2 regions of the Clostridium sp. JNZ X4-2 genome follow, and region 1 is predicted to be linked to the other one. Evidence: a T-box and tRNA genes for the amino acid it is inferred to sense, from the RefSeq annotation. Region 1 holds a T-box; the other holds one or more tRNA genes.
The links. The T-box of region 1 lies ahead of ACYUJ6_RS16480 (glycine--tRNA ligase). A T-box ahead of a tRNA ligase gene usually reads a tRNA of that ligase, here a tRNA-Gly.
Positions count from the first base shown of each region.

Region 2: it encodes a tRNA-Gly, which carries the amino acid that the T-box ahead of ACYUJ6_RS16480 (glycine--tRNA ligase) is inferred to sense. The anticodon was not compared.

Region 1 is NZ_CM142685.1:3,417,829-3,421,245, forward strand. Features, by position in the region: gene murD (UDP-N-acetylmuramoyl-L-alanine--D-glutamate ligase) at 1-69, opposite strand, end outside; gene ACYUJ6_RS16480 (glycine--tRNA ligase) at 530-1,921, opposite strand; T-box leader at 2,160-2,320, opposite strand; tRNA gene ACYUJ6_RS16485 (tRNA-Asn) at 2,401-2,475, opposite strand; gene lysS (lysine--tRNA ligase) at 2,668-3,417, opposite strand, start outside.
Region 2 is NZ_CM142685.1:2,682,618-2,686,034, reverse strand. Features, by position in the region: gene ACYUJ6_RS12925 (sensor histidine kinase) at 1-735, shown strand, start outside; gene ACYUJ6_RS12920 (helix-turn-helix domain-containing protein) at 757-1,269, opposite strand; tRNA gene ACYUJ6_RS12915 (tRNA-Cys) at 1,484-1,557, opposite strand; tRNA gene ACYUJ6_RS12910 (tRNA-Gly) at 1,568-1,642, opposite strand; tRNA gene ACYUJ6_RS12905 (tRNA-Phe) at 1,653-1,728, opposite strand; tRNA gene ACYUJ6_RS12900 (tRNA-Asp) at 1,732-1,808, opposite strand; tRNA gene ACYUJ6_RS12895 (tRNA-Val) at 1,818-1,893, opposite strand; gene ytxC (putative sporulation protein YtxC) at 2,144-3,046, shown strand; T-box leader at 3,114-3,348, shown strand.

The DNA.
Region 1 (3,417 bases):
TCCTATACCAACTACCGCTGTTTTTTTACCTTTTATAAACCTTTTAAACTCCTCGAAATCCTTTTTCATAAAATTACCTCCATGCCAGACTTATTACAATAATTTATATTTTGATTATATAATAGCACAACATATAGTAAAATAATATACTTCCAATTATGAAGTGATTCCTGAATACGGTGGAATTTGCCCGTCATGAATATGTTCCTGTCAAACCATTTAGCCATTGTTAAATTAAAATATGTCGAGTATAGTCAAAATTATGAGAAAATATTTAATTTAACAACTTTATTGCTGGCTATTGAAAATTATTATTCTATTATGCTATACTATGTTTGTGCCGTAAGGAACATTAATATAATTCCCCAAGTTTTAATTAAACATATAACATATCCCCATGATTAAACCCTAATTCACCGAATAATCACGATTATTCGGTGAATTTTTTGTCCATTTTTAAGCTGGATTCTTTATAGATATGAAATATGCCCCACCTGGTTTTATATTTCAAAATCAGTGGGGCATATCATTAAAATTGTATTTTTTCTTGTATAAATCCTTTCAATTCTTCTATCTTAATTCTAAATTGTTTCATTGTATCTCTGTCTCTTATAGTAACGGTATTATCCTCCATAGTGTCAAAGTCTACAGTTATACAATAGGGAGTTCCGATTTCATCTTCTCTTCTATATCTCTTTCCTATACTTCCTGCATCATCATAATCTATATTAAAATCTTTTTTCAGCATATTATAAACTTCCAGGGATTTCTCTGATAGTTTCTTGCTGAGACAGAGAACTGCTGCCTTAAATGGAGCTATTGCAGGGTGAAAATGTAATACTGTTCTTACATCTCCCCCTTCCAGTTCTTCTTCATCATAGGCATCAACTAAAAATGCAAGTACTGCCCTATCTGCTCCTACAGAAGGTTCTATACAATAAGGTATATATCTTTCCTTAGTGATAGGATCCATGTATGTCATGTCTTTTCCTGAATGATTTTGATGCTGGGTCAAATCATAATCTGTTCTGTCTGCCACGCCCCAAAGTTCTCCCCATCCAAAAGGAAATAAATATTCAATATCAGAAGTAGCATTACTATAATGGGAAAGTTCTTCCTTTCCATGATCCCTAAATCTTATATTTTCCTCTTTCATGCCCAGATTCAATAAAAACTTCCAACAATAATCCTTCCAATAACTATGCCATTCTAAATCACTTCCCGGTTTACAGAAAAACTCCAGTTCCATTTGCTCAAATTCTCTAGTTCTAAAAGTAAAGTTTCCTGGAGTTATTTCATTCCTAAATGCCTTTCCTATTTGAGCTATACCAAAAGGTATTTTTTTTCTACTGGTTCTCTGGACATTTTTAAAGTTTACAAATATACCTTGAGCTGTTTCAGGTCTCAGATATATCTCTGACTTCGAATCCTCTGTAACTCCCTGAAATGTTTTAAACATAAGATTAAATTGTCTAATGTCAGTAAAATTCTTTTTTCCACAGCTAGGACAGACAATATTGTTATCATCTATATATTTCTTTAGCTTTTCATTGCTCCATCCATCTGCACTGGCCTTTTCCACTCCTTTTGACGTCATGTGTTCCTCAACCAGTTTATCTGCTCTAAACCTGGCCTTACATTCCTTACAATCCATAAGAGGATCAGTGAAATTTCCCACATGACCTGAGGCCACCCAAACTTCACTATTCATAAGTATTGCACAATCTATTCCTACATTGTGCTCATTTTCATGAACAAACTTCTTCCACCAGGCCCTTTTTACATTATTTTTCAGTTCCACTCCAACAGGTCCATAATCCCATGTATTGGCAAGTCCTCCATATATATCTGAGCCAGGATACACAAATCCCCTGTTTTTAGCCAAAGCCACTACTTTATCCATAGTTTTTTCAAAAGCCATATTATATTCTCCTCTCAACAATTTATTAAATTTTTATCCCATGGCTGTCATTGCTGACACTCCCTGCTTTGTAAAGTATGAAATGATAGGCACTGCTCCGCCCTGGATAAGTTCTTCTAGATTCTGACACGAAAAGTATTCCTTATGAGCAAGCTCCGCCTGAACCTAGGAGTCACTCGATAGAAAATTATCAGCAAAATACGACCTGCAATTTTGAGTATAAAAAAAGGGCCTACTGCAAAGGGACGAATTATCTCCGCGGTTCCACCCTTTTTAGCACAAGCTCATCTTTGAAATACCCAGCTCAAAAGCTCCTTCACAAAAAATTTAGTTGTTTACACCACCCACAACTTCTCTTTAAAAATTTATATTGCTACTATTCTTTATCACAGCTATTTATTAAATTATCAATATAATTCTTATTATACCCTATTATATGCAAATGTAAATATTAAGTCACTGAATTTACAAAAATAAAATGGCTCCGTGGAGAGGGCTCGAACCTCCAACCCTTCGGTTAACAGCCGAATGCTCAACCATTGAGCTACCACGGAACAACTTACATGTATAATTATATCATGCAATTTTAAAATTGCAATATAATTTTATATTCAAAGGATAATAAATTTAAAGGTCTATTATAAAAACCCAGGGATTCTTAAATTAAGAAAAAACCCCTGGGTTTCAACTATGCCATATATATTCATTTCAGCAATAAAATAACAATTATAATGATATTGTCAAACTTACTGCTGATTTGGTTTCATAGTAGGAAAAAGTATGACATCTCTTATAGAAGAAGAGTTCGTAAGGAACATTACCAGTCTATCTATACCTATTCCCAAACCTCCAGTAGGAGGCATGCCTATTTCAAGTGCATTTAAGAAATCTTCATCCATCATATATGCCTCATCATCACCTAATTCTCTTTCTTTTAGCTGCTGCATAAATCTTTCCTTCTGAACTATAGGATCATTTAATTCTGAATAGGCATTACATATTTCTCTTCCAAATACAAATCCTTCAAATCTTTCTGTAAACTCAGGATTACCCCTTCTCTTTTTAGTAAGAGGTGATATTTCAACAGGATAATCCATCACAAAAGCAGGTTGAATAAACTGCTCTTCGCAAAACTCTTCAAATAGAGCATCCAATATGTCACCCTTTGAACAATCCTTCAATTCCTTCTTTAATTCAATATGTTTTTCTTTAGCAATTTCTCTAGCCTGCTCATCATCTTTCACTTCATCAAAGTCCACACCTGCGAATTTTTTAACTGCATCTACCATAGTGATTCTCTTCCATGGTGGTTTAAAATCTATTTCTGTATCTTCATAAACTACTTTTGTAGTACCAAGAACTTTCTCACATACATATGCAACCATATTTTCAGTAATTTCCATCATATCATTATAATCTGCAAAAGCTTCATATAACTCAATAGATGTATATTCTGGATTATGTCTTATATCCATACCTTCGTTTCTAAAGCACTT
Region 2 (3,417 bases), 740 kb from region 1:
TCAGAAAACATAAATTATATGGCTTCAAAAATAGAAAAAGAAGAAAAAAGCAGAAATGAATTTTTCACCAATATATCCCATGACCTTAGAACACCTTTAACTACTATATTGGGATATATAAATATGATTAAAAACGGGAAATATGATTCAGAAAAAGAGCTTGCCAATTACATAGATATAATGAACAGAAAAGGATTGTATTTGAAGAATATGTTGGACGATTTCTTTCAATATTCAAAGCTGGCTTCCAATGACGTAATACTGGAAAAACAATATCTGCAGTTAAATGAACTGGCAAGGCAGATAGCTGAAGAAGAGGAAGGGGAATTTATGCAGAAAGGCTTGAAGCTTTCTCTCAAATTACCTCAGGAACCTATTGGTATCAAAGCAGATCCCAATCTGTTTTTAAGGGCAGTAAACAATCTTTTGAGTAATGCACTTAAATATTCTAAGGATGGTACAGCTGTTGAATTCAATGTAGGCAAGGAAAAATACAATGATAACTTGTATTCAGTGATTTCAGTATCAAATATTCCTGAAACCCCAGTTGGCCATGAAGATGTGGAGAATTTCTTTGAAAGACTGTATAAAAGAGATTTGTCCAGAAAAAAAGAAGGCAGCGGTCTGGGATTGTCAATTGTAAGAGAAATAGTTAAACACCATGGTGGATTTATAAGGGCATATAGAGAAGATGAGAAGCTGGTATTTAAAATATACATGAAAGTGAAACATTAAAACTTAATATTATTAAATGTTCTATATTGGATAATAAATGACCATGTTTAATGAGCAAATATCATCGCAGTTATTTTTATAATCATGAACATTATCTGTTTTGAACCGGATGGAGTTACCAGGTTTTACAGTAAAATTTTTATTATCTGCATTGACAGTAAGATTTCCGGAAAAGACAGTTATAAATTCTTGCGTACCTTGTCTGTGAGCTTCTGTACATAAATAACCTCCTGTATCAATTTCTACAGAATATACTTCAAATCTCCTTATACTGTCAAAAGGAAACATAGGGAATATTCTTACTTTGCCATTGTCTTCAACAAGGGGCTGAACCTTGAGTTTATCAACAATTTCAAAGTCAGCTTCCGGCATACTCATAAGCTGGGTACAGGATATTTTAAGGCCATTTGCAATTTTCCATATTGTTGATACAGTTGGATTTACTTCACAACGTTGAATTTGTCCAAGCATGCTTTTACTTACACCAGTTAATTTTGAAACATTATCGAGGCTAAGTTTCTTTTCTTCACGAATTTTTTGAAATTTTCAGCAATGACAGTATTAAGTTTATCCATATAAAGAATAGTAAATTAGCTAATACTATAATGGCATTACTGCTTGTGTATTGTGCAATTTCACTAATTATTTAATTATTTTTAACATAAATTTCCTTGATATAAAAAGTTTAGATATGCGGAAAATAAAAGTAGCTTATTATCAAATATTGATAATAAGCTACTTTTATTTTTGGAGGCGCCACCCAGATTTGAACTGGGGGTGAAGGTTTTGCAGACCTCTGCCTTACCACTTGGCTATAGCGCCATATAAAAAGTGGAGCGGAAGACGAGATTCGAACTCGCGACGTTCACCTTGGCAAGGTGACGCTCTACCACTGAGCCACTCCCGCATATTTTAAATGGTGGCCAGACCAGGAATCGAACCAGGGACACGAGGATTTTCAGTCCTCTGCTCTACCGACTGAGCTATCTGGCCATATGGCGACCCAGAAGGGGTTCGGACCCTCGACCTCCGGCGTGACAGGCCGGCACTCTAACCAACTGAGCCACTGGGCCGTAACATTATGGTGGGCACAACAGGGCTCGAACCTGTGACCCTCTGCTTGTAAGGCAGATGCTCTCCCAGCTGAGCTATGCGCCCATAATCACATTATCACCACGACAATTCATATTATATATTGAGTTCTATATATTGTCAATACTTTATATTAAAAAATCGCACTGGCTTTAGTGAATTTTAAAATTATTGATAATATGATTTTATTTATTATTTGTTTACCATATTAAAATATCATTTTAATATATTGACTTTGTTATGTCGATATTTGACAATAGAAATTTGAATATAGATTTTTTTTAGACACATACTATTTTTGAAGGGAGTGTGAATAATGCTATTAACAACTATAGTTTACGATAAGGAAAAGGAAAGTGTAATACATGGTATTCAAGAACTAAAAGAATATTTCAGGCATAAAGGCGTGCTCATTGGTGTATATGAAAGTATAGAGTCTGATACTCACTTCCTCAAACTATTTTGTGATAGAGAAATAAACAATAAACTTATGAATATATATAATATGTATATTGCAAACATTATATATAATATAGTGATAGATGAGTTTTATGAAAAAGATATTCTGGCTTTTTTGTCTAACGAATATTTTTTCCTGAAATATGAGGAATTGGAGGAAATTAGGCTGGAAAGCTTAAAAGTATTGAAAGGTGAAATGGAAATTATGGATGAAAACTCCATTTTTTGTATAAATAAGAGAAATGACATATTGGATAAAATATCAAATTGTATAAATGAAAATAATGAGATAAATATAGAAGGATTTATAACTTTTAGAATCAGGGAACTTTTAGGTGATCTGGAAAGTATAATTGATAAAGTGGTTGAAAGGTATATGGTGGATAAGGAATACAATGAATTTATAAAGCTTTTAAAATATTTTGTAGAAATTCAAGAAAGTAAAATAGACTATTTAAGTATAATAATAGATAATGATGGAAAATATATAATAAAAGATAAAGAAAGCGATATAACAGAAAGCTTTTTTAAAGACTTAAAAGCATTAAAATGCAATAAAAATATAAATTCAGATTTAGATGATGTTTTAATAAGTGCATTGATAACCAATTCACCGGAAAAGATAGTAATTCATTGTGCTGAAAATTGCAGGAATTCAGAACTGATAGATACAATTGAAAAAGTTTTTACCGATAGAGTTGAATTCTGCAACAGCTGTAGTATATGCAAATCGGTAAAGAGTAATTTAAATAGAGTATGATTTATAAAAAGTTTAATTTTCATGTTGACATATTGATTTTAGAATAATATAATAAGCCTAAACAGAAATAAAAACTATGAAAGGGAAAAGTAAATAAATTAATTATTTTAAGAGAGAGGGATTTTAAGCTGAAATATCCTTTAAATAAAGTTTATTGAAAAACCACCTTAGAGTTGTATACTGAAATTTTTAGTAGGTATTTCCGTTAACCCACGTTAAAGGTAGAGTGAATAGTATTTAAATTGATGAATAGTTTTTTTATTATTAACTTGGGTGGAACCGCGGTAATACTCGTCCCATATTTTGGGAGGAGTTTTTTGTTGTTTATTTTTATATAAGCTAAAAGTAAAGTATTTATATTTTATTAAATT